4 regions of the Paenibacillus sp. FSL R5-0810 genome follow, and region 4 is predicted to be linked to each of the others. Evidence: riboswitches for the same ligand, from Rfam matches in the RefSeq annotation. Region 4 holds a riboswitch; each other region holds the start of a gene.
The links. Region 4 has a riboswitch for thiamine pyrophosphate ahead of MKX76_RS20190 (ABC transporter substrate-binding protein). Riboswitches for the same ligand answer to the same signal wherever they lie in the genome.

Region 1 (7,426 bases), 700 kb from region 4:
ATGCCGCCCGAGCAGGAGGGCGATCAGCATGCCTGCCGCCATGTAAGGCCAGACGGCGTTCAATTGGTTCAAGTCTCGACCGGCAACCGATCCGACGAGCCAGATCAGCACCTGGTCGAACATTTTACCGTCGGAGAGCATCAGTCCTTGGGTCAAGGAGTGGAAGAATGCGGCCATGGAGGCGCCTGCCAGCGTAATCTTGACCGGGGTCATGCCGTCACGGCCGATGCTGCCGAGCATAAATACGATGCCTCCGCTGACAGCGGCGCCGATCAGGGCCACCAAGGTAAATGCCTGCAGCCCGTCAACCCCGAGCCAGCCTGCGGCCATAATAATGAAGAAGGCTGCACCGGCATTCACGCCTAGCGTGCTGGGCGATGCAATAGGATTGCGGGTGATGACCTGCATCAACGCGCCTGCGATTGCGAGGCTCGCCCCTACGGCTGCTGCGATGAGTGCCCGGGGAACCCTTGCGGTCAGGATGATGAGATGCTCGTTGCCGCCATTATAGTGAGCGAACGAGTTCCATACTTCCGTTAGCGGAATGTTCGTTACGCCGAACGCGATGCTGCCCATCATCGCGGCGGCAAGCGCCAGCAGCGATATCAATAGTCCGAGTAAGCGCATATATACTCACTTTCTTAAGTTCATGGATTATTAAGTTCATATGAATTTTAGGTGAAAGGGAGCCGATCTGTCAATGAACTTGATAATCATTCTCAAAAAATATATTGATATTTTTGCTGGAAACCGTTATAGTTTTGAATCGGTAAGTGATAATGATTTTCAATAAAGCGGAAATGATATGAGGGGGATTACGATAGGAATGGGACAAGGAACAGCTAAGAAACCGGGCCGAAGCCTGAAATGGAGCTTGCTGGCGCTTATTATGGTTGTCATACTCGCAGGCTGCGGATCGAATGGGACGCAGAATAATGCAAGCCAGCCATCGAACGGAGAAAGCGGAACGGCTCCTGCGAATAACGGCTCCGGTGCATCCGGCGATTCTTATGAAGTGGTGCATGCGATGGGAACCGAAACGATCAAGGGCACGCCGCAAAAAGTGGTCGTCCTTACGAACGAAGGAACGGAAGCCTTGCTCGCACTGGGCGTGAAGCCGGTAGGCGCCGTTAAATCCTGGACAGGCGATCCGTGGTACCCGCATATTAAAGACCAGATGGAAGGCGTTACCGTGGTCGGCGAGGAGAGCCAGCCTAACATTGAACTGATTGCCGGACTGCAGCCGGACCTGATCATCGGCAACAAAATGCGTCAGGAGAAAGTGTATGAGCAGCTGAAGGCGATCGCGCCGACGGTATTTGCGGAGGATCTTCGCGGAGAATGGCAGAACAACTTCAAGCTCTACGCACAGGCAGTGAACAAGGTAAGCGAAGGGGAAGAGCTTCTCGCGGCGTACGACCAGCGTATTCAGGATTTCAAGGAGAAAGCCGGAAGCAAGCTGGATGAGACCGTCTCTGTGGTGCGTTTCATGGCCGGCAAGACGCGCGTTTACCATACGAACACCTTCTCGGGGGTTATTTTCGATCAGATCGGCATCGCACGTAATGAGATGACGAAGAACGCGAAGGACAATTTCGTGGACGAGATCACGAAGGAGCGGCTTCCTGAGGTGGATGCCGACAGACTGTTCTACTTCACGTACGAAACCGGCGACGGCGGCGCCAACCAGACCGAGCAGGAATGGGTCAACGATCCGTTGTGGAAAAACCTGAACGTCGTTAAGAACGGTCAAGCCCATAAGGTCGATGACGCGATTTGGAACACCGCAGGTGGCATTCTGGCGGCAAACCTGATGATTGATCAGCTGTATGAATTTTACGGCTTGGAGAAATAAATCGTGTCCTGCCCCCATTTTATATAGAGAGTATGATGGGATACTAGTAAAAGCAGCCTGTTGAGTCCGCTCAACAGGCTGCTTTCGTTTGTCCAGTGTTTTCGCATTCTTCAAACACTAAGCATTGCCACCGGGTAACAATTGGACGGTTCGATGGTGTGAAAAGGAATATCTTGCCATGGTTCCTGACTTTTTCCGCAACTTGAGCAAACGTATGATCCAGATTCTATTCTTACAAAAATATGCCCTGTAGTTAAGATTAGACTAGCGCAAGCCACTGCTTTTTTGAGCGCTTTGGGAACCGACAGCGGTTGATCTGCATATTACCTGTGAAAGGAGCGTGAGATTCGTGGAGCAGGAAGAAAGACTAAGGGACTGGATGGAGAAGTATACGAACCGATTGTACAGGCTTGCGTATACCTTGACTCACAGCAAGGCCGAAGCCGATGACCGCGTCCAGGACGGATTCATCAAAGCATATTATGCGATGGGGACGTTTGATCAGCTGCGAGATCCTTTTCCTTGGCTGGCGAAGATCGTCATAAACGAGTGCAAAATGGCAAAGCGACGAAGTTTTCGCGAGATCGTAACTAATCTTCTTCCCGAAAGATTGTCCGTTAGTACGGAGGAGACCGTTCTGCGTTTGGCAACGAGCAACGAGATGTATGAAGTGATTTTACGATTGCCGCTGATTATGCGCATTCCCATCGTCCTTCACTATTTTGAAGAGCTGAGCGTCCAGCAAATCGCAGACATTACCGGCGTGCCGACAGGAACGGTGAAATCTAGACTGGCACGAGGAAGAGCAAAACTTAACCGATCGCTAAAGGAGGCAGGAGTTCATGATCGACCAACAGATTCAGAATGCGAAACGATCCTATGAATCAATGGAGACCGATGTAGACCGTTTGATGGAGCGTGTCCGGTACAGTGTTAGCAGCGAGGATTGTACAGGCATGCTTCATAACAACCGCTCACAGCGGATTATCCGCCGCTTGTCGCTAACCGCAGTCGTAACCCTTGTGGCCTGTGTAGTGATACTCGGCAGCGGCTTCGTCTCCCCTATTATGGCATCCGTACTACAAGAAATACCGTTCGTAGGTTCTGTTTTCCAGCGTCAGGAGCAGCACCAGTACGTTCGCGAAACAGCCTTGAAAACAGCTTCTGAAAATGGAATGACGGCGCAAGTCTTGCAAGCTGTGAGCGACAACGGGATTACGCTGCAAATTCAAGAGGTGATGTATGACGGTGATCGTCTCTCCATCGGTTATATACAACAGGTTGAGGATGGATTCTCCGGTAGGCATGGTTTCATAGACGGAATCAAATTCAAAATTGACGGCAAGCCATACGCAGACCGTGTCGGTGGCAGCGGTCCTCTACCTATTGATAGCCAAACAGGAATTGGACAAATCAGCTTGCTGCCATTCAAACAGAAGTTACCGGATGAATTCGAACTAACGATCGAGGTAGCAAACGTGGACGGAGTTAAAGGTCATTGGGATTTTTCAATTCCCATTAAAAAGACCGTTTCCGGAACGAAATCATGGATGCCGATGAGGAGTGCAACGGATGGAGAAACCACCCTGCTGATTAAGAAAATAGGCTTTAAATCCGGTACGGGTACGATGGACGTGGAGCTAGTATACAGGCGGCCGGCAGCTAAAGCGCAAGATCCCATGTATGATATCCTAGCTATTACTGATACTGGAATGGAGTTCAAACCTTATGAGATGGATGGAGATGGCTACGTCGAAGACGGTACACATGTCCAGTTAGGAACCTTTCGATTTGAATTACCTCTTGTTACGCCGAAGTCCATTACGTTCCGTCCGTATTTGCGCGGGGATGTGCCGGTATATGGAATTAGAGTGCCGATGAAGCATGAACCGTCGACCGATCATCCTCTAATTATTCCTCAAGGGGAATTAGGCCGCCTGTTAGTGACGAAAGTGGAACGCTTAAAAGATAAGACGATCGTACATTACCGGAAAGAAGTCACTGACCCCCTTCAGCAAACCGAGTTGATCCTCGAGGATTTGGAAGGCAAGTACAATTTTTACCCATGGGACATGTACATCATTCCTTCCGAGGAAACGAAGACGAGGTTAATTGATGCCAAAAATAATGCTTACGTAACCGAATTCCCGGCCTTAAATTCGGATCAACAGCCAGTCTTTGTCACCCATGAATACAAAAAACCTATTTTCCTGAAAGAGCTCGAAATGACAATACCGCTTCAATAAGGTAAGCATCGGTCAATTGATGGCATTTGCGAATGAAAGCATGAACGGTCACCTTTTTTTCTGGAAAAAGGGGGTTAGGGGGTTATATCTACCGAGTATTGCAGCAAACACGGAAACGTTTGACACCACCGCTAAACCTATGTACAGTAATAGTCAATAGAATAGGAAGTCCACTAGGGGAGCCGTCAGCGGCTGAGACAAGAGCGTATCTTGGACCCTTTGAACCTGATCTAGTTCGTACTAGCGTAGGAAAGTGGAGCCTTCACGGATAGAGTCCTTTTTGCGCCTGCTTCTGCCGGGCAAGAGGACTATTGCTGAAGCCGCTCCGTTTTTCGGGGCGGCTTTGTTTGTCATGCTCCGAAAAACGTAATTTCCTGCATCTTCGTCGCACAGCACGATAGCGCACGAGTACGAGCTAGCAGCATGCAAGGTTGCCATATGCCGTGCATAAAGGGTTGGCCGTGTACATAAAGGGTTGCCGGATATACACATGTAGCCGGGTACAACGGCTGCCGGATCTGCAAAGTTCCCGGATGCAACCGTTGCTGATATGAAAAGGATGCACGGTATGCGTAGGTTTGCGGGACATGCAACGGATGCTTGGCTTCGAATCCCCGGATTACCGGGATTGCCTGGTCGCTAGGAGGACTTCCTGCTCTTCATTTCAAGATGGAGGTGGGGGAAACCATGACGTTTACCCAAGAGCTTCGCCAGCAGGCGGACGGAATTTTCGAGGCGATCGTAAACCATCCCTTCGTGCGGGGAATTGCCGCCGGGAAGCTGGACAGCGAACAGCTGATTCACTATGTGAAGCAGGACTTCGAGTATTTGAATGCCTACATTCGCATTTATGGCGTCGCCATATCCAAGTGCACGAGCCGGGAGGATATGGCGGCGTTCAACGAACAGATTGCGTTTATCCTCAACAGCGAGGTGCATCCGCATCAAAATTTCTGCTCGGTCGCGGGAGTGAACTATGAGCAGCTCCAGGGCTACCCTCTTGCACCGTCTGCGCACCACTATATCCGTCACATGCTGACCGTTGCGCATGAGGGAACCCTCGGCGAAATTATGGCGGTCCTGCTTCCTTGTCCGTGGACGTATTATGAGATCGGCCGCAGACTGCTGGATGAAGTTAAGCCGGATCGCACCCATCCGTTCCATGAATGGATTCATTTTTACGGGAATCGCGGAGAGGATGCGGCAGGGAAGTTCCTTGGCCGTGTGGATGCGTGGGCGGAAGGAGCGACGATGAAGGAGCGCGAGCGGATGCGCGAGCATTTTATGCTGAGCTGCCAGCTGGAGTATATGTTCTGGGACATGGCTTACAAGCAGGAGGAATGGCCCGTGCCGTTCCAGCCGTTGGTCGATGCCACGGGGTATGGGCGCTGAGCATTTGAGTTATGGGACAGACAGGGGTAACGAAAGGTCATGCATTTTGAGAATGAATCAGAATTCGGGTTGAGATGAGATTATGGGTTTCATATGTCGTATGTCATATGCCAAAAACCAAGAAAAGAATGGGAAAGGATGATGGCAATGAGCGGAAATACATGGGATTCGGAGCTTGCGGGGCTTTTAACGAAGGTGCAGCAGCAGAAGCCTCTTGTCCATAACATGACCAATGTGGTGGTTACGAATTTTACGGCCAACGGCTTATACGCGCTGGGCGCGTCGCCGGTAATGGCATATTCCCCCGACGAGGTGGCGGATATGGCCCAAATTGCCGGAGCGCTCGTGCTCAACATCGGCACGCTGTCCCGCGAACAAGTGGATGCGATGATCCTTGCCGGGCAATCCGCCAATACGCATGGCGTCCCGGTCCTCCTCGATCCGGTAGGAGCGGGGGCAACGCCGTTTCGGACCGCTTCTGCGCTGCGGATCCTGCGTGAAGTGAAGGTTTCCCTGGTGCGGGGCAATGCGGCCGAGGTTGCCAATCTGATCGGCGAAGTCCGGGTGATCAAGGGGGTCGATGCAGACGACTCTGCGTCCGGCGGGAACTTAGAGCTGGCCCTGCGGGCTGCACAGCGGCTAAATACGGTGGTGGCTATCACTGGAGAGGAGGACGTGATCAGCGATGGTGTTTCGGCGCGAATCATACGCGGCGGGCATGCGATGCTGACGAAAGTAACCGGAGCGGGCTGCCTGCTCACGTCCGTGCTCGGGGCCTTCGCCGCTGTGGAGCCGGATTTGCTGCTGGCGGGGACGGCTGGCCTTGCCTTCTATGGGGCAGCAGCCGCCCGCGCGGCCGAGCAAACGGCCGGACTCGGGCCGGGCAGCTTCCAGATCGCCTTCCTGGATGAGCTTGCAAAGCTCCACTCCGGTTCGCTCGAAGGGCACGCGTCGGTCCGCGAAGCGGACATCCTGACGGAAGGGAGCGTGTCCCGATGACAGACGCGCGGATTCCGAGAGCGCTGACGATTGCCGGGTCCGACAGCGGGGGCGGCGCAGGTATTCAAGCGGATCTGAAGACGTTCCAGGAGCTGGGCGTATTCGGCATGTCGGCATTGACTGCAGTAACGGTGCAGAATACATTGGGCGTCCATGGCGTCTATCCGCTCCCGCCGGAAGCGGCGGCGGAGCAGATCGAGGCGGTGGGCGGCGATATCGGCGTGGACGCCTTAAAGACCGGGATGCTGTTTCATGCGGATGTTATCCGCCTGGTCAGCGCTAAGATCCGGTCGTTTGGCTGGGAGAACGTCGTTGTCGATCCCGTGATGATCGCCAAGGGCGGTGCGGAGCTGCTGCGTACTGAAGCGGTTGATGCACTAAAGCGGGAGCTGCTTCCCTTGGCGATGGTGGTGACGCCTAATATTCCGGAGGCGGAGGTGCTGGCGGGAATGGGAATCCGCACGAGGCATGACTGCCGGGAAGCGGCTCGCCGCATCGGCGGGCTCGGTCCGCGGATCGTCATCATCAAGGGCGGTCATGGCAGCTTCGAGGAGGATGGAGATCAGGTGGTGGATCTGGTATATGACGGCACCGGCTTTACGGAACTCAGCGCCAAGCGCGTGAACACCGTTCATACGCATGGGACCGGCTGTACGTTCTCTGCAGCCATTACGGCAGGTCTGGCCCAGGGCTTGAGCGCCTTCGATGCGATTCAGAGCGGGCGTTTATTCATTCAAGCGGCCATTGAGGACGGATTAAACTTGGGGCAGGGACAGGGCCCGACCAATCATTGGGCATACAATCGCCGCCGTCAGGAGGTGCTGCAATGACAGGCAGAGTGGCACCTGAGATGATGAGGCGGCATCTGCGGATGTACCTCGTGCTCGGCAGCGTGAACTGCATCGTCGAGCCTAGCTTGGTCGTGCAGGAGGCG
Region 2 (7,426 bases), 1.8 Mb from region 4:
CGGAAATGACCGGCCCCTCGGTATAATAGGGCATGACATAGCTTGGAATGACCGTAAGGGTAAACAACACGACCTTCGGATTCAGAAACTGCATCAAAAACCCCGATGTGAAGGAAGCCGTCTGGTTTGTCGACGCGTTGGAAACGTCCATATGATATACCTGATACGCCAGATACAGCATGAAGAGACAGCCTACTACCCGCAGCACCGGCAGAATGAACGGCATTCCGGAGGACAGCGTCTCGCCGAGGACGACAGATAGGGCAATCAACAGGAAAAGAGCGATCGATGCCCCGGCGATATAGCGGAGCGTTCGTTTGATCCCCGACTGCTGGACCGATGCCAGAATGACGATATTCGACGGCCCCGGAGAGAACGCAACGATAAAGCAATAAATAAAGAACGAAGAAAAATTCATGACCTGCAGCTCCTTACAAGGAATTCCCTTGCATTATAGAGCGGCCGGTCGAAAAGGGTATAGTACATTATTGCGCATTCAAAAGAGCTGCCCGAGTATTCCACTGGCCGGATCCAAGGCCTTTTTTCAACCTGCCTGAACGTCCGTTTGCTCCGCCTTCGGCTGTTCCTGCGCATGGGCGCCGCCCGACAGGTTCAGCAGCACAACCCCTGCGATGATCAGCAGAATCGAGAATATCTTCAAACCGTTAATTTGTTCCGAAAAGAACGAATATCCGATCAGCGTGATGATCATAATGCCGAGGCCGGACCAGATCGCGTACGCCACCGAAATTTCGATCTGCTTCAGGCTCAGCGTCAGAAAGCTCAGGCTGCATACATAAAAAACGACCAGCAGCACGCTCGGCAGCAGCTTCGTAAATCCCTCCGACATTTTCATATTAATGGTGCCGGCTACTTCAAACAAGATCGCCAGAGCTAAATAGAACCAGTGCATCGTTTCATTTCTCCTTTCCCTGCCCCGCGGCGATGCCGAACAGCAGGATATCCATGATCGACTTCAGCAGCTCCCCAAGCGGCATCTGATGCTTCACCGTTGCCCGGGAGTCGTACATTTGCTGGATTGCGCCCAGATACAGATCGATAAACAACGGAAGCGAGATCGGCTTGATGACGCCCTCAGCCATCCCCTGCTCCATCAGCTTGCTGACGATGCCCCACTCTTCTCTGAAAAAGGTATCGAGCTTCTCCCATTGGTTATAATGAAACTTTTTGAGATCCGTCAAAAGGCGCATATCCATCTTCTCAAGCTCTTGCGGCAAACAGATCAGGATTTGATGGATTTTCTCCAGAACGCCCAGCTGTCCATCTTCCGCAATTTCCCGCTCCCGCTGCTGGATATGCTGAATTAAGCTATCAACGATCGACTCGACGATCTCTTCCTTGGAGGAAAAATGCTCATAAATGGTCCGCTTGCTGATCGCAAGCCCCTGCGCCAGATCACTGACGGTAAAGGCAAATCCCTTCTGCTGGATCAAACGCATCGTTTCTTTCAAAATACGCTCCCGCATATTCGAGCCTCCTTGTTCTTCTTACGTTGAGCCACTTGGATACGGTGCTTTACTTCCGCTTTGCCTCTGACCGGGTTGTCGTCCGCTCAAGGCGTGCTTTGTCTTTCCTGTTCTTATCCCTCAACGTGTGCTTGGTCTCTTCTGTTCTTGTCACCTCAAATGGGTGCAGCCTCCAAGTGGAACGCATACCGATCCAGGTATGCAAGGTTGGTACCGACAATAACATATTGGTACCAACCGTATTATATACCATTCGAACGAAAAATCCATCTCTTTTTTCACTGGTCCCATGCAGCGCCAGCCAAACGCAAAAAGGGCATCTTACGTGAAATTACGAACTTTCACGCAAAATGCCCTCGAATTTAATCAAAGCGCACATCCCCGATGCCGAACCATGGAAAATGCCCCGCAGCCGCATAAGCGCCATATGCCGCCGCCGCTAAAAGTGCGATGGTGAGCAGATCATAGCGGGAGTAGCGCGAAGGGTAAAAATAAGTTCTGCGCCGTCCCCGGTCACCGTCAAACCGCTTGGCTTCCATCGCCGCCGCAACCCGGTGCGCCCGGCGGATGCTCTGTGCCAGAAGCGGCACCACATACATCCCTGCCCGGTTCACCGCCCCGCGGACACCGCGGATCGGGACCACTCCCCGCACCTTCAGCGCTTGCCGGCGGATCACATATTCCTCCCACACCATCGGCAAAAGCCGGATGGAAGCCATAAAGCTGTAGGCGTACTTGGGAGCAAGCTTCAGCTTTTGCATCAGGCTGTAGAACAAATCGACCGACGACGTTGTCGTCACGAGCAGAAGACCTTCGCAGGCAAAAGCGATGCCTTTAAACCCCAGATGCAATCCACGATAAAAGCTTTCCTCCGATACCTTGAACAGACCCCATTCCCACCAAACCGTGTCTCCCTTCCCGAACAGCATCATGGAGGATGAGGAAGAGATGAACGCGAGCAGAAACGGAATGAAGAACAGCAGCATCTTCCATGTGCGGACACCGGACAGCGCCAGGAGACATAGCATAAAGATCAGCGCCTGATACGCCACAAAGTCAATGTCATGCGTCAGCACCGTCATCAGGAACAGGGAGCAGACGAGAAGCAGCTTCACCACCGGATTTGCCCGGTGCAGCCACGTGATGCGGACCGGATTCCATATATTCATGACCTCACCTCCGCGTACGGTCTGCCGGAAGATTCCTTGTTGTCCTCACGGGCGCCAAATTCCTTGGCTTCGTCCTCCGCCCTCATTGGCGGATAACCGTTCTCCTGGAAGCCGGGAGCTCTCCTTGCCGCCAGCCTGGGCGATGCCATCCTGGAGACCAGCTGCCCTTGACGGATCTCCCAAATATGGGTGGCCGCCTGCTCGGCGATTCGCATCTCGTGGGTAACCATCACGATCGCCGTCCCGGCCTGGCGCAGCCGTTCGCACATCTCCAGAATCGCAAAGGTATTCCGTGCATCCTGGCCAAACGTAGGCTCATCCAGCAGCAGCACCGCCGGCTGTCTGGCCATGGCTGTGGCCACGCTGAGGCGGCGTTTCTGGCCCGTGGATAGCTGGTATGGATGCCGGCTCTCCTTGCCGTCTAGTCCGAATCGCTCTAGCGTCCGGCGGGCCTGCTCAGCCGCCTCATCCGCGGACATGCCGTCCACCAGCAAGGAGTACGCCACCTCATCCGTAACGCGCTCCGTCACGAATTGCAGCTCGGGATTCTGAAATACGAATCCGATTCGGCGGAGCATCCGTTCCCTTTGTTTGCGGTTTCGTCTTCCTTTCCCTAACGGAACCTCCCCCCCGCCGAGGAGGTACATGCCTTCCGCATTCAGCAGCCCCATCAGGCTCAGAAGCAGCGAGCTCTTCCCCGCTCCGTTCGGCCCGACAATCGCAATAAAATCGCCCGGATACACCTCCGCCCCTTGGACGGTAATAACGGCTTTGTCCCACCGCTTGCCTGAGAACTGGGCCAGCTGAACGGCAGGCTTGCTCTGTTCTGCCGACGTAAAGTCGGCTCCGGTAAGCCGTCCGGACTCCTCAACGGAATGGAGTCGTTCCCGGTTCTGTAGCCGAGCGGCTTTTCCCAAATCCCTGGCGAAGGAGTCATCCTGGCGGGATCCGCCGGAGGAGGTTCCAAGCGGTGCAAACACCTCCATGCCGGATGGGGACACTGCATAATCGTCCCATACGCCGGGATACCAGATGCCGAATTCCTTCAGCTCCCGCGAATAGCGGGCGAATACGTCGGCCGGCGTGCCTTCACCCAGAATCGTCCCATCCGGGCCAAAAAGCACGACCCGGTCTGCATATTCAGCCATTTCTTCAATCCGGTGCTCCACGATGATCAAGGTGCGCCCTGCGGACACAGCCTTCACCGCCGTCCAGATTTGCTCGCGGCCCTCGGGATCGAGCAGCGCCGACGGTTCATCCAGCAGCAGCACCTCCGGCTCCAGCAATAGGGCAGAAGCCAGTGCAAGACGCTGCTTCATCCCTTGCGATAAATGCGCGATTTTGACATGGAGCGACTCCAGCTCCAAGCCGACGGCTTGCAGCGCTGCCTGCATCCGCTCTTCCATCTGCTCCCGTGGAACGCATTGGTTTTCCAGGACGAATGCCAGCTCCTCGTCGACGAACGGCATGCAGAACTGGGTGTCCGGATCCTGGAACACATATCCCCAGGAAACGGGAAGCTTCTGCGCCTGGCATTTCATCGGCACCTCCGTCGCCCGGGGAATCATCCCGCTCAGCACCTGAAGAAGCGTCGATTTGCCGCAGCCGCTTGGACCCAGCAGCAGCACCTTTTCTCCGCGGGCGGCGGAGAACGAAAGATCTTTAAACATCAGCCGCTCCTCGCCCGGGTATTTAAGGCGCAGCCCTTCTACATAAAGCGCCGGTTCCTCCTGCGGATCATTAGGCGCATCCACCGTGTTTACGAAGTGTACGCCCGTTTGCATTTTAGACATGGCGCGAATCGTCCAGCGCCTCATATTCTTTTTGCGATGCCGGACGCAGCAGGGAGGTTACGCCGGTACGCTCCAGCGCTTTGGCGAGGACGAGCATCAGAAGGCCTGCAATGACGGCGCCGCTGAAGATCCGCATGCCGTATTTCGCCAGGAACATCCAGGTCTGAAGATCGTCCGTGTAGCTGTAGAAGAAATCAAGGAGCATCGAGCCGACGGCGGCAGCGGCCCCCGCCAGAGCCACCGTGAAGGCAGAAGAGCTGCGGTAGCGGGTTGCGGCAAATACGAGCTCGGCCCCCAAGCCTTGAATCAAGCCGTACATCAGGAGCGTAAGCCCCCACCCGCTGCCGAACAGCACTTCGACATGCGCGGCTGCAACCTCTGCAATGATCGCCACGCCAGGTTTCCGGATCAGCAGATAGGCCAGCGTCGCCGCGGCAAACCACATGCCATACAGCAATTCGTCCGCTTCGAAAAAGAGCGGCTTCAGCAGGTTGTATACCGATCCCCAAAAGTGATACACCACGCCCAGCACCAGCGATACAAGCACCGTCACCAAAATATCGCTCAGTCTAAGCCCTTTTCTCGGCTGAGCCCCCATTATGCCTTGCCTCATCGTTTCCATCGTACAATTACCCCTCTCCATCGCAATTTTTTAAAAGTGGAAAAAAATCACAACAAAAAACCGTCTGGAAACGCGCAGACGGAAATTAGGCCCTAATATGAGCAGGGTCGGATATTCTCTACGCTGGCATTACCCAGTTCAGATTAACGGTCAACAGCGGATAGCAGCTGCAATCTCAGCCTGATTCACTCAAGCACCCGTATTCCCTATTCGGTTTTATGTTAACTTTAAAATACACAGCCTTTCCTGATTTGGCAAGGGTCTTTTTTTCTTCAAGGCCTGTTTGTTGATTTCCAGCCGATTCTATGTCAATATCAGAGTGATTGCTTTTCAAGCATCATCGATAGCTTAGGTCTTTGCACAAAAAAGGAGAATAACATGGCCAAACGATTGCTGCGTCTGATGACAGAGCTCTCCTCCCGAAAGTGGTTGTCCCATTTGGTGGGGCAGTTCTCCCACAGCCGGTTGAGCCGTCATCTGATCCCTGCATTTATTCGAATATACCAAATCCCGGCGCATGAAGCGGAGAAAGAGCTGCATGAATACCGCTCGCTCAATGAATTCTTCTCCCGCCGATTAAAGCTCGGCCTGCGGGCCATAGATACGACCGCCGACGCGATGGTGAGCCCGGTTGATGCGACGATTACCGCCATGGGCACCATCGATACCGGCACCATCCTCAACGTCAAGGGACAGGATTACACCATTGAAGAGCTGCTTGCGCAGTCTCCGAGAATCGAGAATTATGTGAACGGTTACGCGTTCGTCTTATATTTAAGCCCGACGGATTACCATCGCATTCACGCCCCCGTTACCGGCGTGCAGATCGAGCGGGAGCACCTCAAGGGCAAGGTGTATCCCGTCAACGATTTTGCCATGACCCATATCCGGTCGGTGCTTAGCCGCAACGAAAGGCTCATTACCTATATCAAGCATGACTTCGGTGAGGTTGCCGTGGTCAAGGTCGGAGCATTGAACGTAAGCAGCATCCGTTATGCCGACGAGAACGTGACGAAATGGCAGATCGGGGATGAGCTTGCATACTTCGAATTCGGCTCAACCGTCGTGCTGTTGACCGAGAGCGGCACCTTTACCCCCCGGGGAGATCTTACCCTCGGGACGACGGTTAAAATGGGCGAGCTGCTCGGCATCCTCCATCCGCCCGCAGACAAGAAGCAGAAGCGGGATGCGTGCTTGGAGAAGGAGCTGTGTACGGAAAAATAAGAACGTCCTTGCGGATGCCTTCATTCATGACCGCAATGACTCCCGTTGCGTCCCTATCGAACAAGGACAATGTTAGACCTTATTCTCTTCCCAATAGCCGGACGATCAGCCGCTGAAAGAAGCGGTCGGGCAGCCATGCCTTGATCCGCCCGGTCAGCCGGGTGCTGCGGGGAAGCCGGTACCGGAAGCTCGGATGCTTCATACCGGCGATTCGAGCCACCAACCTTGCAACCTCGAGCGGATCCCCGCTCTTTTTGGCGGTCCGTTCGGAGTACGCCAATACCCGCTTCAGCATCCCGCTGTATGGCGAACCCTCCCTCACCTTCAACTCCCCGAAGCTCTTCCTCCAGATCGGCGTGCCGTAAGCGCCGGGCTGCACCAGCACCACATCGATGCCTAGAGGCATCAATTCCATGGCGAGACTTTCGCCAAGGCCTTCAACGGCAAATTTGGAAGCGGCATACGGGCCGTACCCCGGAAAGCCGACAACGCCGCTGATGCTGCTGATCAGAATCATTTTGGATTTACCGGTCCGCCGCATCAACGGCAGCATGCTTTGCGTCACGGAGACGGTTCCGATCACATTGGTCTCGAGCTGTCGTCTCCACTCGCTGAGCGGCACCTCTTCCACGAATCCGCCGACCGCGATGCCTGCGTTATTCACCAGCACATCCAGGCGCCCGAGCTCCTGCTCCACGGAGCGTGCAGCTGCCTGTACCTGCTCTTCGCTGCAAATATCCAGCTCGATCACTCGAATCCGCTCAGCCACACCGAACTTCGCCGCCTGCTGCAGGAGCTCCCCGGCTGCCTCCGGCCTTCGCATCCCGGCTGCGACATCATACCCGCCTTTCGCCAGCTCGATGCTGATCAGCACTCCGAAGCCGCTGGATGCGCCTGTCACCAGGGCTGTCTTTTGATTCGCCGCTTTCATAAACTCCATCCCCCCAGCTTTCTCAATCATGCAGTCGCCAGTTCCCTGCTTGGCCTTATACCTTGCCGCAACTCGAAAACCTCTTATAAACCGCTTCCGAATATCCGTAAACTGATCATACACGGGGTCGGTCCCAAGCTCAATCGTGAAACTTAGAGCTCGAGCATAAAGCCAAGGGGCATCACGCAAGCCCCATGTAA
Region 3 (7,426 bases), 3.9 Mb from region 4:
TTTGTTTATTTACCATATGATTGAGGTACGTTTGGGGTTTTCGCTGAATTTACTATTTTGAGCCCTTTTTTTGAAGATATGAGCGGTTTGGGGGAAATACGCATGAAGATGGAGCCGATTCAGGCCGCAAGGAAGGTCGTGTCGGAACAATATCCGGATTGTCTGCTGGCTGTACTGGGGGGCAGTGCTTCCAGGGGAGAGCACAACGAGCACTCAGACCTTGACGTGATCATTGTGGAGAGAGAAGGCGAAGGGCTGAGGAGAAGGACGATTGAAGCTGCCGGCTGGATCGTAGAGCTGTTTATTATATCTAGCTCCGGCTATCGCGAAGATTTTGACGCAGGCATCGTTGCGGCGAATCCGACACTGCAGCGGATCATGGCTGAAGGCATCGTTCTCTGCTCGGTACCGGAAGGGGAAGACATTCGCGCGGAGGCCCAGGCTGATCTGGATTACGGTCCGCTGCCATTAACGATGTCCGATATTGACGCAGCCCGGTACATGATCACCGAATACATGATGGATCTTAAGCAGGCCAAAGGGGACGGGGAAGCCTGGTTTACCGTTCAAAAAATATCGACTTTGCTCTGCGAGTTTGTTCTGAGGGTTAACCGGCAGTGGACGGGGGAAGGGAAGACGCTGTTCCGGCTAGTCTCCGGCTTCGATCCGCATTTTAGCGAGCGGTTGGTGCAAGCGCTGGAGGCGATGTACCGTACCCGGCAATCGCATCAGCTCATGAAGCTGTGCGAGCAGGTTTTGCTCCCTTACGGAGGCCAGCTGCTTGCCGGATATGAAGAATAAGGCCATGGCTGGGGGAAAAGACAAGCGGTACAGCTGCCGTGACCGTCGTTCTTTCCGGCTCATACCTTAAATATGTGATGACATCACGTATTTCAATAAATCCAGGAGGGATCGTCATGAGCGGAGCATATGGTGGAGATGTTTGGGGCACATCAACGGGTATTATATTGGTTCTCTTTATCCTGCTCGTAATCATCTCGCTTGCTTGGGTTTGAATCAAAGGCGATACGCGGTGGATAGCACAAGGACTCGGCATATGGCCGGGTCCTTGTTTGCTTAAGCATGCATATTAAACGCTTTTCTGCTTGGGCGATGGACTGTGCGCGGAGACGACAGCGGTCATCACGAGGTGGCTGGTATCTGTTTGGATGGCATGCTTGAACGCATCCTCGAGGGATTCGAATACTCGAGAGAGCGTTCCGTCGAGACGGCTTGCGTAATGGACGCTGCCCCCGAAGGTTCCCTTTTTCTTGGCGCGCTGCACTTCTCCGTAGATAATATCCATATAATGCTCGGTTCCGAGCGGATACAAGGCGAACTGGCAGGCGGTTTCAATATCCGCGTGTGGTCCAAGCTCGCTGTTTAACACCCGGGAATCCTCGGACATATAGACATCCGCATCCGTATCGCCTGGGCAGCCGATGGAGTAGGTTCCATTAAAGACTGTATGTACGCCGGAAGCTGCCGCATGGGCGAATATCGCACGGGTAACGTCAAATACGTGCTCGGCACGTCCGCGAACACAAGTGCTGACATCATCGGTATGAATCCATACCTTATCCGTGTGCACAGACTCCAACGCCCCCATAATCACTTCGACGAAGCGGTCCGTCATCGGCAATACCGAGAACCGGCAGCCAACAATCCGGCTGGTTCCGCATGCTAACTCATTCATTGTAGATTCCTCCTGCAGCATAAATTTGAGAACGCAAAATAACGCAAAAAAACCGCACCCTAAGGGATAAGTGCGGCGATGTCTACGCGAACAAAACATAAACATGAACGCTACACTTCCCCACGCTAGCATGACCTAGATCGGGTAATAAGGGTTAACGGCGGTTCTGCCGTTTCTCAGCACAAGGCACCCCTAGTACAGCAACACAAGATATGAAATTTTGTTTTGACCGGCCGGTCCAAGCTTACGAAAGAGGGCGGCTTCTTACTGGGTAATTGTAACGTCTCTGCATCGAAAAAACAATGTCAATGCAGCAAAAAACCGCCATGAGGAGCTTTAATAGGCTTCCTGATGGCGGCTCTTTGTCTTGTTTCGCTTACTTGTAAACTTTCACGCGATCTTCAAGCGGAGCAAATTCCTTGTCCCCTGGCTCAGCGACCGGCTTGCCGAACGGCATTTGCGCAATCAGCTTCCAGTTTTCTGGGATGTTCCATTCCGCTTTTACTTTTTCGTCGATCAGCGGGTTGTAATGCTGCAGGGAAGCACCCAGTCCTTCGGCTTCCAGCATCGTCCAAACGACGAGCTGAAGCATGCCGTTCGACTGATTCGCCCATACCGGGAAGTTGTCGGCATAGAGCGCAAAGTTTTGCTGAAGCCCTGCGATGACATCGTTGTCTTCGAAGAACAATACAGTGCCATAGCCTGCGCGGAAAGAGGCCATTTTCTCAGCGGTGGATTTGAATGCTTGCTCGTCGCCCACCACTTCCTTCAGAATGCCTTCCGTAATATTCCACAGCTTGTCATGCTGCTCACCAAGCAGAACGACCGTGCGTGCGCTTTGGGAGTTGAAGGAAGAAGGCGTGTATTTCACGGCATCTTTCACGATTTCTTGGATACGCTCATCGGAGATGACGGAATCCTTGCTGATCGCATAGTAGGAACGGCGATTTTTAAGTGCGGTAAGGAAGTCTTTAGACATGTTGATAAACCCTCCTGAGTCATGGTTTGGATTGCATACGCCTGATAAAAAGATGTCCTATCATTCAAGCAAATATGCATCAAGGTGATCGCTGAAATAGGTTGAATTATTATTCCTTAACAACTTACTAATTGTAAGAAATAATACTTCCGTTAGTATGTTATTATATTACATTGGTCATTGTCAACCCTGTGATTGAGAATTTATTGATGAAATACCCCGTGATTTGGAGCCAAAACAGGGGGCTTAAATTTTATTTCCTATTAATAAGAGGGGGCGAGGAGAACAATAGAAGGATTGAGGACAACAACGGCTAATTTCTGCCAAGCTTCATATTATGAACAATTGATGAACAAATCATGCAAAGATTAAAAATTTAATTGAGTTTGATTCTCAATTATACTTGTCGGTTGAGAATGAGGGTGATATAATGCTTATCAGAGCGTAATTGATAATCAATCTCAATGAGAATGATAACTGAATTACGAGCTGACGAAATGATTTAGAGACATATGCATAGAAGGAAGAGCCATGAAGATCATTTACTTAGCCGCAGCCGTTGTGGCGCTTTCCATCGTCTCCTTATTTATCGGAGTCAAGGATATTTCGCCGCTGGACTTATTCTCCATGACGGAACAACAACAGCATATTATGCTCGTCAGCCGCTTGCCGCGTCTAGTCAGTCTAATCCTGGCGGGAGTCAGCATGAGTATCTGCGGATTGATCATGCAGCAGCTTAGCCGCAACAAGTTCGTATCGCCGACAACGGCGGGAACCATGGATTCCGCAAGACTGGGAATTCTCGTTGCGATGCTCGTATTCACGACAAGCGGACCGCTTGTGAAAATGCTGGTGGCTTTTGTATTCGCTCTGGCCGGCACGTTTATCTTCATGAAGATCCTGGACCGGATCAAGTTCAAGGATGCGATCTTTATTCCGCTCGTTGGACTCATGTTCGGGAACATCGTAAGCTCGATCGCTACGTTCTTCGCTTATAAATATGATCTCATTCAGAACATGTCCGCATGGCTTCAAGGCGATTTTTCCATGATCATCAAGGGACAGTACGAACTTCTGTATATCAGCGTTCCGCTGGTCATCCTGGCCTACCTGTTCGCCAACAAATTCACGGTTGCCGGCATGGGTGAGGAATTCGCCACGAACCTTGGACTTCATTACCGGCGCGTCGTTAATTTGGGCTTGGTCATTGTAGCGCTGGTAACCGCATCCGTCGTATTGACGGTCGGCGTGATTCCTTTTCTCGGTTTGATCATACCGAATATTGTAAGCCTGTATCTGGGAGACCACTTGAAAAAAAGCCTTTCCCATACCGCGCTGCTAGGGGCCGGATTCGTTCTGTTCTGCGATATCCTTGGCCGGATCATCATATACCCATACGAAATTCCGATCAGTCTGACCGTGGGCGTGCTCGGAAGCGGTATTTTCATTTACTTACTGATGAGGAGAAAGGCTTATGACTTATAGAGCCAAAATCGGCCTGCTGGCCGCGGTGGCAATTATCCTGGTGGCGGCCTTTCTGTTCATCGATCTTGGCGGCAGTTGGGATTACGCCTTCCCGCGAAGAATCAAGAAGGTGCTGGCCATTATTCTGACCGGCGGGGCGATCGCCCTGTCTACCACGGTGTTCCAAACGGTCACGAATAACCGGATTTTGACGCCGAGCGTCATGGGATTGGATTCTTTATATATTTTGATTCAGACGACAGTCATCTTCGTATTCGGTTCCTTTACGCTGTACAAACTGGGCAGCAACGCAAATTTCCTGATCAATGTCGGGGCCATGATTCTGTTCGCCGGCGTGTTATACCGGCTTCTGTTCCGGAGGGAAGGCAACAATATTTACTTCCTCCTCCTAATCGGCATGATCTTCGGAACCTTGTTCTCCAGCATGTCCTCCTTCATGGAGGTGCTGATCGATCCGAACGAGTTCCAATACGTAGCGGATAAAATGTTCGCCAGCTTTAACAATGTGAAGACCGATCTGCTGATCATGGCGAGCATTGTCGTTGCCGTTACGCTCCTGTACTTCGCAAGATTCACCAAGTATTTGAATGTGCTTGCGCTCGGGCGGGAGCAGGCGATCAACCTCGGCGTGAACTACGATTATGTTGTAAAGCGGCTGTTGATCGTCGTGGCAGTGCTGATCTCGGTTGCTACCGCGCTGGTGGGTCCGATCACATTCCTTGGACTGCTGGTCGTCAACGTTGCTTATGAATTTATGAAAACCTACCGTCATTCCTACTTGATATCAGCTTCCATACTGATCAGCGTCATCGCATTGGTTGGCGGTCAATTGATTGTAGAACGGGTGTTTACCTTCTCCACGACGCTCAGCGTCATCATCAATTTCATCGGCGGTGTTTACTTTATATACCTGCTATTAAAGGAGAGTAAAGCATGATCCAGGTTACGAACGTATCGAAAGTCTATGGCGGCAAAAAAGTCGTCGACAACGTGTCGGTTACGATCCCGAAGGGCCAAATCACGTCCTTTATCGGTCCGAACGGGGCCGGTAAGAGTACATTGCTGTCCATGATCAGCAGATTGACGGGCAAGGATAGCGGACAGATCATGGTGGACGGCAAAGAGGTCAGCCAATGGAAGAGCGGCGATCTGGCGAAGAAGGTTTCGATCTTGAAGCAGTCGAACCACATCAGCCTCCGCCTGACGGTACGCGAGCTCGTATCCTTCGGACGTTTTCCTTACTCCCAAGGCAGGCTGACGGCGGAAGATGAGAAGTACGTGGATGAAGCGATCGCGTATATGGAGCTTCAGGATATGCAGCATAAATACCTGCACCAGCTCAGCGGCGGTCAAACCCAGCGCGCCTACATCGCGATGGTCATTGCCCAGAACACCGAGTATATCCTGCTTGATGAACCGCTGAACAATCTGGATATGAAGCATTCGGTGCAGATTATGAAAATACTCAGAAAGCTCGTCACCGATCTGAACAAAACGATTGTCATCGTCATTCATGATATCAACTTCGCGTCTTTTTACTCCGATTACATCGTGGCGCTGAAGGATGGAGCGATCGAGAGCGAAGGCCGGACAGAGCATATTATTCAGAGCAACGTTCTTCGCGGCATCTATGATATGGACATTGAGATCGAAGAGATTAACGATAACAGAGTGTGTGTATACTACGCCTAACGTAAGGTTGGAATATGTGTTCGGAGGATTCGAGCCCGGAGCAGACCGCGAGAGGTGCGGTTCTAGCGAGTTCCTATCCGTCCGGACAGACCTGGCTGCCTTTTAGAAGGACGGCACGGTTCTATACGCCCTCTTTGTATTACAAAATCAACCAAATATTCAAAATATATGTATATCCATATTGTTCTTGATTACAGCCAGGAGGGATGAACGGTTATACATAGGATCATAACGTTGGGTAGGATAAGCTTAACCGGGCTTGACCAAAGGGTTGTTTGCGACAAACATAAATGCAAAAGCACGACATGCAGTCATAAACCATGTATTACGAAATATAAAAAATCATTCAAACGGGGTGGAAGCAATGAAAAAATGGTTAGCGTTAGTTATGGTAGCAATGTTCACTTTTGTACTCGCAGCATGCGGACAGGATAAGGAGGCAACAGGAGCAGCCGGCGGTGATACGAACACGCCAGCTTCCGAGGAGATTACGATTAAGCATCAGCTTGGCGAAACGCCTGTGAAGAAGAATCCTACGCGCGTTGTCGTATTCGATTTCGGAATTCTGGATTCCTTGGATAAGCTCGGCGTAGAGGTGTTGGGCGTACCGCAAGCGAATATTCCTTCGTACCTTTCCAAATTCGAAGACAAGAAATACGAGAACGTCGGCAGCCTGAAAGAGCCTGACTTCGAGAAAATCAACAGCATCAAACCGGACCTGATCATCATTTCCGGCAGACAGCAGGAGGCCTATGAGGAGCTTAAGGAAATCGCGCCTACGATCTTCTTGGGCGTGGATACAAGCAAATACATGGAATCCTTTGAAGAGAACATGAACACGCTCGGACAAATTTTCGGCAAGGAAGCCGAGGTTGAGCAAGAGCTGAAAACGATTGAAGACAGCATTAAGGCACTGAATGAAAAAGCAACAGCAACAGGCAAAAACGCACTGATCATTCTTGCGAACGAAGGCAAAATCAGCGCATACGGACCAGGATCGCGCTTCGGCATCCTGCACGATGTGTTCGGATTTAAAGCGGTGGACAGCAACATTGAAGTAAGCACTCATGGTAAAGACATTTCGAACGAGTATATTGTAGAGAAAAATCCGGACTACCTGTTTGTCGTTGACCGCGGCGCTGCCGTAGCTACAGGAAACGGCGAATCCGGCGCTAAAGCAGTCGTGGAGAACGAGCTAGTCAATACAACGAATGCTGCGAAAGAAGGAAACATCGTGTACTTGGACCCTGACTTCTGGTACCTGTCCGGCGGCGGATTGACTTCCGTATCCGAAATGGTTAAAGAAGTGGACGCGGCCATCAAGTAATAGTGAAGGACATGAAGACTCATTCATAATACAAGCTCAATTCAAAAGATGGCGGTACCGGATTATTCCGTGTCCCGCCATCTTTCGTTGTGTGCGCCCGGCATGGGCGATAACTCGGCGGTGAAAGTCCGCTACAGGCTTGGCAGTAGGAAATGTTAGCCAAGGGCAAGGGTGTCCGCTGCGAGGCGGAATCTGAAGAAAGCCGGAGGCAAACCCTCGGTCCGACGAACAGAATCACATATAAGGC
Region 4 (7,426 bases):
GCAGCTCTTCGGTTTCGTCCGGAGAGGGAAGAGGCTGCTCCGGGTGATAGCCGAAAGCAGGCTTAATGGAGTCCCCGTAGATTCGCGACAGCTCCAGATTGCGCTTGCAAGAGGGCAGATTCATGGACACGGTGATGATGTATTGGACGTTTCCCATCGCGAGCGCCGAGGCGATGCTCTCCTGATCGGCAAGCGAATAGCTGTCGAGATGGATATGCGTATCGATGAGCGGGATATCCGCGCGATCATACGTTTCAAGCGGCAATGAGGTTGAAGCTGTTCCGGATGCCATAATGAGCCCTCCTTTCGTTTCCAATGTTCTTACAGTTTGTCTCTACATATATTATATAGAAAGCTATTCTTTACATATCCGGCTCCGTGCCGGAACCTATAACAGCCGGCCGCTTGCTTATGCATGCAGCCGGCTGTTCCGTCTGAGGAATGGGATCTGAATCCGCATCAAATGAAGTTGGTATAGCACGCATACCGAAGCTTCCGAGGAATGGCAAGTTAACATCTCCTACAATCGGCTGAAGCATAACAAATCTGCACCTGACAGCGGCTGGAACATAACAAGTCAGCATCTTGAATGCAGCCGGAAGCATAGCAAGTCAGCGTCCTGAAACCAGTCCCTGCTAGTCAATTGCGCTTCTGCTGCTCCTGCCGCAGCACGGCTGAAATCTCGGATTTCAGCTCGATGAAGGACGGATCCAGCAGCAGATCCTCCCGGCGAGGACGGGTGAACGGAGCCTCGACCCGTTTCAGAACCGAGCCGGGACGCGCGGACAGAATATAGATGCTGTCCGAGAGCAGCAGCGCCTCCTCAATATGATGGGTGATCATCAGCACCGAGCGCCGGGTGTCCTCCCATATATCGAGCAGCCAGCGCTGCATGTCGCTTCGGGTCAGGGCATCGAGCGCGCTGAACGGCTCATCGAGGCACATGACCTCCTGCGGGCTCATGAGCGCCCGCAGAAATGCCGCGCGCTGCTGCATCCCGCCTGATAGGGTATGCGGATATGCCTGCTCGAAGCCGCCAAGCCCGGCCCGTTCCATCCAAGCGCGGGCATGGGCGCGAGCGGAAGCTTTAGAGGTCCCCCGGAGCTCCTCCGGCAGCAGGACGTTGTCCTCAATCGTCCGCCACGGGAACAAGGCCGGCTGCTGCGGCATATAAGCGATGCGCCCCTTCTCCCCGGTGACCTCCCGCCCCTCCATGAGGACCTGGCCGGCATCAGGCGCAATCAATCCGCCGATGATGTGAAAGAGCGTGCTTTTTCCGCTGCCGGAAGGGCCGATGATCGATACGAATTCCCCTGGAAGCACCCTAAGCGACAGCTCCTCCAGCACATGCACTTCACTGCGCCGCTCGCGGAACACCTTGCGAATCCCCCGGACCTCCAGGGCAGGAGCGGGGGCGGCGGCTGCGCCGCCGGTTGAATTCAAGACGGAATCAGTCGCTCGCTGCGTCATATGGGCAGCCTCCCTTCTTTATTAAGATCCCTGATTTCAACCTTATCTGTAACCTGGATTTGAAAGAACCATTTAAATCTGGGGAGCAGCCGCGATGCTTAGAGGAACTCTGCATGTATTTGCCCCGAATCCCGGTCCAATCGTTCAACTTATGAAGCAGAGAGCATCTATATGGCCAAGCCATGCCAATCAATGCTTCCGGTTCCAGCGGATCAGCCGTTTCTCCAGCAGGGTAATAACGCCTACCATGAGCAGGCTGAGCAGCACGATAACCAGAATGGCCACAAATACGCGATCGGTCCGGTACCCGGATTTTTGCAGCATCATATAATAGCCGATTCCCCGGTCAGACCCGATCCATTCCCCGATGACCGCCCCCATGACCGAATACGTGGCCGCGATCCGAATCCCGGAGAAGATGGATGGCAGCGCGTGCGGAAGCTCCAGCTTGGTGAAGATTTGCCACGGCGTGGCTCCCGTCATCTGCATATAATTCATCATCGTGCGGTCGGTCCGTGCCAGCCCGTCGAGGGCCGCTACGGCTACGGGGAAGAAGCAAACGAGCGTAATGACGATGACCTTCGGCAGCATGCCGAACCCGAACCAGATCATGAGGAGCGGGGCCAAGGCGATGGTCGGCACGTTCTGGCTTAAGATGAGAAGCGGATAAAGGGCTGTTTTGAGAAAAGGTACCCTGTGCAGAGCCAAAGAGAGCAGGAGTCCGATACCGGTTCCGATGGCAAATCCGATCACGGTTAACTTTAGGGTAGCCCAAGTGTGTTCCATAAGTCCCGACGCCCCGGTGATGGCTTCATGCCCGATAGCCGTCGGCGCAGGCAGAATGAATTTCTCGATATCGAACATCCAGACCGCAGCCTGCCACACGATCAAAAAGAAGAGGACCGCCACGACGGGCGGCCATATCGAGCTCCACCAGCTTTTCATGGACGGTATTTCTCCGTGAGCTTATCCATGCTGATGCCCTGCGGATGATGTGCGATTTTGACTTGGGAGATGATGCTCGGACTCCCGGCTTTCACCAGCGCATCATGCATTCGCTCCACGATGCGGAGCAGCTCGGACAGCTCGCCTTCCATCGTTGTTTCCAAAGCATGGACCTCGTATTTGACGCCGGAATCCTGGATTACCTTAATGGCTTCATCCACATAAGGGATGCTGTCTCCGCCGTCCGGCGTACGCGGAATGACTTGAATGCTCAGCAGTGTATTCGCCATGAGTCAATCGTCCTTTCGTATATGGGTTCTCATTTGCACGGCCGTTAAGCCTCATGCCGATGAGCCGCGAAGCAGCATTGCAATGCTGCGGGGAGTGCTTCTCCTATTTGTCAGGCAAAAACTCATTCGTAAACGCGCGCTCCGCGTCCAATTCCTTCTCCAGCAGCTTGCGCTCAAACATCCAGTCGGCATATCCGGACCAAACCTCGGCCTTCTGCTCGCCCCAGCGCGGCGAGTCATCTTGATAGCGCGGGCTGAGCCACTTCTGGCTTTCCAGCACCAGCTCGGCATCCAGGTCGGGAACTGCCTTCGACAGCAGTGCCGCGGCATCTTCCGGATGGTCTATCGCATATTGATAGCCTTTGGACGTTGCGCGCATGAACGCTTTGACAAGCTCCGGGTCATCCGCGATCAGCTTCTCGTTCGTTACGATGACCGGCGTATAATAATCCAGCTGTTCGGAATAATCCTTCACGTAGATCATGTCCAGCGGCTCGCCGCGAAGCTGGGCTTCAATGCCTGTCCAGGCATAGTAGATCCAGGCGAAATCAATATCCCGCTTAACCGCCGTAAAATAATCGGCGTCTCCGATGTTCACGATGTTGACCTTGTTCACATCGGCTCCATCGATCTCCATGATCGATTTCATGACGGCTTCCTCAATCGGAGAGCCCCAGCCTCCGTAGGATTTTCCTTCAAAATCGGAGGCCTTCTGGATGCCCCGATCCTTCGGTGCAGCGAATCCGGACGTATTATGCTGAATGATGGCTGCGATCGAAACCAGCGGCAGCCCCTGTGTCCGGGCGAGCGTTACGCCCTCCTGATAGCTGATGCCGAACGGTACGTTGCCGGAAGCGACCATCGCATCGGTTCCCCCGGAGCCCGGCTGTACGATTTGCACGTTCAGCCCTTCCTCCTCATAATATCCGAGCTCCTTGGCTGCATATAATCCGGTGTGGTTCGTGTTCGCCGACCAGTCCAGCATCAATTGGACATCGCGGAGCTTGGCCGGCTGTTCTCCTTCTCCGGCAGTCTCTTGCTTGCCGGGCGCGCTTCCGCCGTTCTGGCCGCTTGCCCCGCAGGCGGAAGCGACCAGAAGCAGGACGCAGGCGAGCAGCAGAGAGAGCCATGTACGTTGTTTCATCGTGTTTCTCCTCTCCTTATATGTCTTCCATTTTCCGTATTAACTTCATAACAACAACAAAAAACGCCCCGATCGTATCGGAGCGCATGACGGCGTAAGTATATACTACGGCTTATGAACAGCCGCAATCTTATGGCTTCCTACGCTGGCATTACCCAGATCAGGTATAAGGGTCAGTATCTCTATGGGATACACTCTCAGCCGGCCGATTCCAGCTCCCCCGGTATTTATGAAGTTACGGGTTATACTTCCGTTATTATAGACCTACCGGAAGCACCTGTCCAGTACGGGAACGCCCCATGCCTGAAGGCGATTTTCTACGTTCGTATAGGTCGCCGGGATGAGTGGCTGTCCAGGCATGGAAGACCCGAATGATCCAGGCGACCCATAGGAGTCTCTATATGCGGGCGGGCAACCTTAGACCTGGCCTGTTAGCGCTGGAAAAATTCAATCCATTCGCCTTCCGGACCGTGCACGAAGAAATAGCGGTAGCCGTTGGGCAGCGTGACGATTTCCTCATCCAGATGCGGAACGTCCAGCTCCTTCACCCGTGCATATTCCGCTTCAATGTCGTCCGTGCTGACGGCAAAGTGATGCACCGTTCCCTCCGCAGGAAGGGAGTCGCTGTATCCTTGAATCAGCTCGACCTCGGTTTCATCGCTGCCGTTAAAGCCGAGGAAAGCCAGCTGGATGACACCGTTCGTGTGCGTCAGACGGTCCTTGAGCTCAAGGCCGACCACCTTCGTATAGAAAGCGATCGTTGCTTCCAGATCCCTTACGACAATGCCTACATGGTCCAATCGTCTTTGTCCCATTTTACAAGAACCCCTTCCATGAAACTATGCTAGGATATAAAACCAAAGATACGTTGATATGAAAGAATAATACTACATAAACCCCATGTGTCAAGTGGGGATTGAGTGACTACAATCCCGGGACAATTCCGCAAATAACGATTCTACGCGGCCTATATGCCTATAAATATCCAGTTGTTGGGCGCTTCTTTCTTTACTTTTCCTCGGGCTAAAAGTATGATTGGATATGGAAACGCTTTAATTCGAAAGACCTATTCATCATGAATGACCAAGCCTACCTTTTGTTTCAGGGAGGGATATGAATGAGCCCGGGTCCATCCGATTCCATATATATTCGGCTCGCGATTGGATACGCATTGATCCAATGGATATTGGCCCTGTGGATGCCGGACGCTTTATTGCTTCACCGCATCTTAGCCATTATGGCTCCGATAGCCGCATTCGCGTATTTGATCGGGGTGATTGGCAGTCGGTATGAGCAAGGCCATCTTCGCAGATTTTGGCTTCTGATTGCAGCCGGATTGGCCGGCGATGCAATAGGGCGCATCCTGTATGCGGGTGATGAATGGATTGGAGGGGTGTTTGGCGGATCCATCCGGCTGGCGGAACTGTTCTGGAGCTTGGAAGCTCTATTGTTCGCCGGTGCCCTGATTTACCTGTTCAGACGAGTGCAGGGTCCGCTGCGGGGCGCTCGGTTTACCCTGGACATCATCATTGTTGCGATTACCTTGATGACGGTGGGGTGGGAGTATCTCATTAAGCCGGAGATGGAGAGCGGGACGGATACCGTCTGGAGGTCGGCCGGAGGAGCGATGCTCTATCCGCTGTGCGGAATCGTACTGATGTTCTTTACGCTGGTCGTGTATTTTAACACTAAGCAGCTGCACAAGCGGGCGGTCATCTTCCTGTGCCTTGGTGGAAGCGCATTTGCGCTCGGGGATGTCCTTCGGATCTTTCTTGATAGTTTCATGAACATCGGAGCTGGCCTATATGTATATCCGCTGCACACCCTCTCTGCATGCTTTATCGGCTTTGCGGGTGGACAAACGCTGCCTCGAAGGGGGAGGAGATCCCTATCCGAGAAGAAGCCGTGGCCGGCAGGAACCTTGATCGTACGATATTTGCTGCCCTACAGCGTCCTTGGCGGAATGTTTGCCCTGATGGCCCATCGGTTCGGGGGATGGAGCGGTCTATTTACCGGCTTGACCCTCTGCTTCATTCTCATTTTGATCAGGCAAATCCTGATTCAGGTCGAGAATGACCGCTTGTTCGAAAGGCTGCATGTCAGCCTGCAGAAGAGTGAATCGCTCGCGCACCGCGACGATTTGACGGGCCTGTATAACCGTCGTTATTTTAACGCCAGGCTTTCGGAAGCTTTGGGCGAAGCAGATCGGGCCGGTTTCCGTGTCGGACTGCTGTATATGGACTTGAACCGTTTTAAGCGCGTGAATGACAAGTATGGGCACCGTGCGGGGGATTTGCTGATCCAGAAGGTGGCGCAGCGCCTCCATTCGCTGGAGTCAAAGGGCGTAATCGTATCCCGGCTCGGCGGCGATGAATTTACGGTTATGCTGTATCCGGCCGGAGAGGATCAGGAGCTGATCTGGATGGCGGAGGATATCTGGACGCTGCTGAGCGAGCCCTATGAGCTGGAAGGAACCGAAATTTACACCTCGCCGAGCATCGGGATTGCGGTTTACCCCGATCATGCCAAGGATGACCAGGAGCTGATCGGCCGTGCGGATACGGCGATGTATGCGGCGAAGGAGCGGCATGCCCGGTGGCATTTTGACGTAGAGCAGACCATGCTGCTGCAGCTTCTTCATAAGAAAGCGGATTAAAAGGTGCGATTCCTTTGTCGGATCGTCGAAAGTCAGTTGTTATCGGCAATTCTTGTCGATTTTTGCTATATCAAGAGTCGCTTTAACATAGATATTACGCATTTGCAGTAAAATTAGGTCATAAGTTTGATAGAAATCCATAAAATGCAAAGAAATCATATTCTAAATGCCGATAAAGCATAGTGAGAGCTTGCTTGCCAAGGAGGACGAACATGATTTGCGACAATTGCAGCACCTTTGAAGCGATTGAGGACCAAGGAAGAACCGTTCATATGAAGCCTGCTCGGCAAGAGCTTGTGCGCTTGCTTGCACAGAACGGCTACACGGTGCAGGAACACAATGAGAGTTGTGCTGTGAACTATAAGGAACGTTCCGATCTGATCTCCATTATGGAGTGTCTGCAATCCCTTCCGCGAAATCTATGTGATGAGCTGTCCTTCTGTGTCACTGGAGGGGAAGCTCCGAAGACCCGGCATATTTGGACGCCGATGCAGAGGTTTGAGCTGCAGATGGAGCACTATGATATGGTGAACGTTATATTACATAAAGAATTTACGAGCTATATGCAGCCGATCGTGGATCCGTCCGAGCATATTGTTGCCTATGAATTTCTGCTGCGTCCGCTCAAAGGCGGGATCCCGTTTAAGCCCCATGAGCTGTTCGAAACGGCACGCAAGACCGGTTTGCAGGTTTTTCTGGATCAAGCGGCCAGAACGTCTGCGATTGAAACCAGCGCACAATGGCTTCCGAAGGGCGTGAAGCGCTTCGTGAATTTCCTGCCATCTTCGATCTACGACGCCCAGATGTGCCTGAACCATACCTTCCATACGATTGAACGACTCGGGCTCGATCCCGGGGATTTCGTATTCGAGGTGGTGGAAACCGAGAAGGTCGATGATGTCGGGCACCTGCAATCGATCT

Region 1: it holds a riboswitch for thiamine pyrophosphate, as region 4 does, so the genes downstream of both, tenA (thiaminase II) here and MKX76_RS20190 (ABC transporter substrate-binding protein) in region 4, are expected to answer to the same signal.
Region 2: it holds a riboswitch for thiamine pyrophosphate, as region 4 does, so the genes downstream of both, MKX76_RS28085 (ECF transporter S component) here and MKX76_RS20190 (ABC transporter substrate-binding protein) in region 4, are expected to answer to the same signal.
Region 3: it holds a riboswitch for thiamine pyrophosphate, as region 4 does, so the genes downstream of both, MKX76_RS02770 (YkoF family thiamine/hydroxymethylpyrimidine-binding protein) here and MKX76_RS20190 (ABC transporter substrate-binding protein) in region 4, are expected to answer to the same signal.

The regions. Positions count from the first base shown of each region.
Region 1 is NZ_JBBOCF010000001.1:3,830,091-3,837,516, reverse strand. Features, by position in the region: gene MKX76_RS17195 (FecCD family ABC transporter permease) at 1-627, opposite strand, end outside; gene MKX76_RS17190 (ABC transporter substrate-binding protein) at 827-1,855, shown strand; gene MKX76_RS17185 (sigma-70 family RNA polymerase sigma factor) at 2,205-2,738, shown strand; gene MKX76_RS17180 (DUF4179 domain-containing protein) at 2,698-4,101, shown strand; TPP riboswitch at 4,267-4,370, shown strand; gene tenA (thiaminase II) at 4,789-5,493, shown strand; gene thiM (hydroxyethylthiazole kinase) at 5,641-6,492, shown strand; gene thiD (bifunctional hydroxymethylpyrimidine kinase/phosphomethylpyrimidine kinase) at 6,489-7,322, shown strand; gene thiE (thiamine phosphate synthase) at 7,319-7,426, shown strand, end outside.
Region 2 is NZ_JBBOCF010000001.1:6,281,308-6,288,733, reverse strand. Features, by position in the region: gene MKX76_RS28110 (LysE family translocator) at 1-418, opposite strand, end outside; gene MKX76_RS28105 (DMT family transporter) at 545-913, opposite strand; gene MKX76_RS28100 (TetR/AcrR family transcriptional regulator) at 918-1,487, opposite strand; gene MKX76_RS28095 (energy-coupling factor transporter transmembrane component T family protein) at 1,850-2,656, opposite strand; gene MKX76_RS28090 (ABC transporter ATP-binding protein) at 2,653-4,449, opposite strand; gene MKX76_RS28085 (ECF transporter S component) at 4,442-5,062, opposite strand; TPP riboswitch at 5,170-5,282, opposite strand; gene asd (archaetidylserine decarboxylase) at 5,450-6,295, shown strand; gene MKX76_RS28075 (SDR family oxidoreductase) at 6,375-7,226, opposite strand.
Region 3 is NZ_JBBOCF010000001.1:594,315-601,740, forward strand. Features, by position in the region: gene MKX76_RS02760 (nucleotidyltransferase domain-containing protein) at 103-801, shown strand; gene MKX76_RS02765 (sporulation protein YjcZ) at 918-1,016, shown strand; gene MKX76_RS02770 (YkoF family thiamine/hydroxymethylpyrimidine-binding protein) at 1,091-1,696, opposite strand; TPP riboswitch at 1,797-1,900, opposite strand; gene MKX76_RS02775 (nitroreductase family protein) at 2,073-2,675, opposite strand; gene MKX76_RS02780 (ABC transporter permease) at 3,207-4,160, shown strand; gene MKX76_RS02785 (iron chelate uptake ABC transporter family permease subunit) at 4,150-5,097, shown strand; gene MKX76_RS02790 (iron ABC transporter ATP-binding protein) at 5,094-5,852, shown strand; gene MKX76_RS02795 (siderophore ABC transporter substrate-binding protein) at 6,217-7,179, shown strand.
Region 4 is NZ_JBBOCF010000001.1:4,528,804-4,536,229, reverse strand. Features, by position in the region: gene MKX76_RS20210 (TatD family hydrolase) at 1-292, opposite strand, end outside; gene MKX76_RS20205 (ABC transporter ATP-binding protein) at 640-1,470, opposite strand; gene MKX76_RS20200 (ABC transporter permease) at 1,660-2,415, opposite strand; gene MKX76_RS20195 (thiamine-binding protein) at 2,412-2,705, opposite strand; gene MKX76_RS20190 (ABC transporter substrate-binding protein) at 2,809-3,849, opposite strand; TPP riboswitch at 3,970-4,081, opposite strand; gene MKX76_RS20185 (VOC family protein) at 4,281-4,664, opposite strand; gene MKX76_RS20180 (GGDEF domain-containing protein) at 4,967-6,505, shown strand; gene MKX76_RS20175 (EAL domain-containing protein) at 6,718-7,426, shown strand, end outside.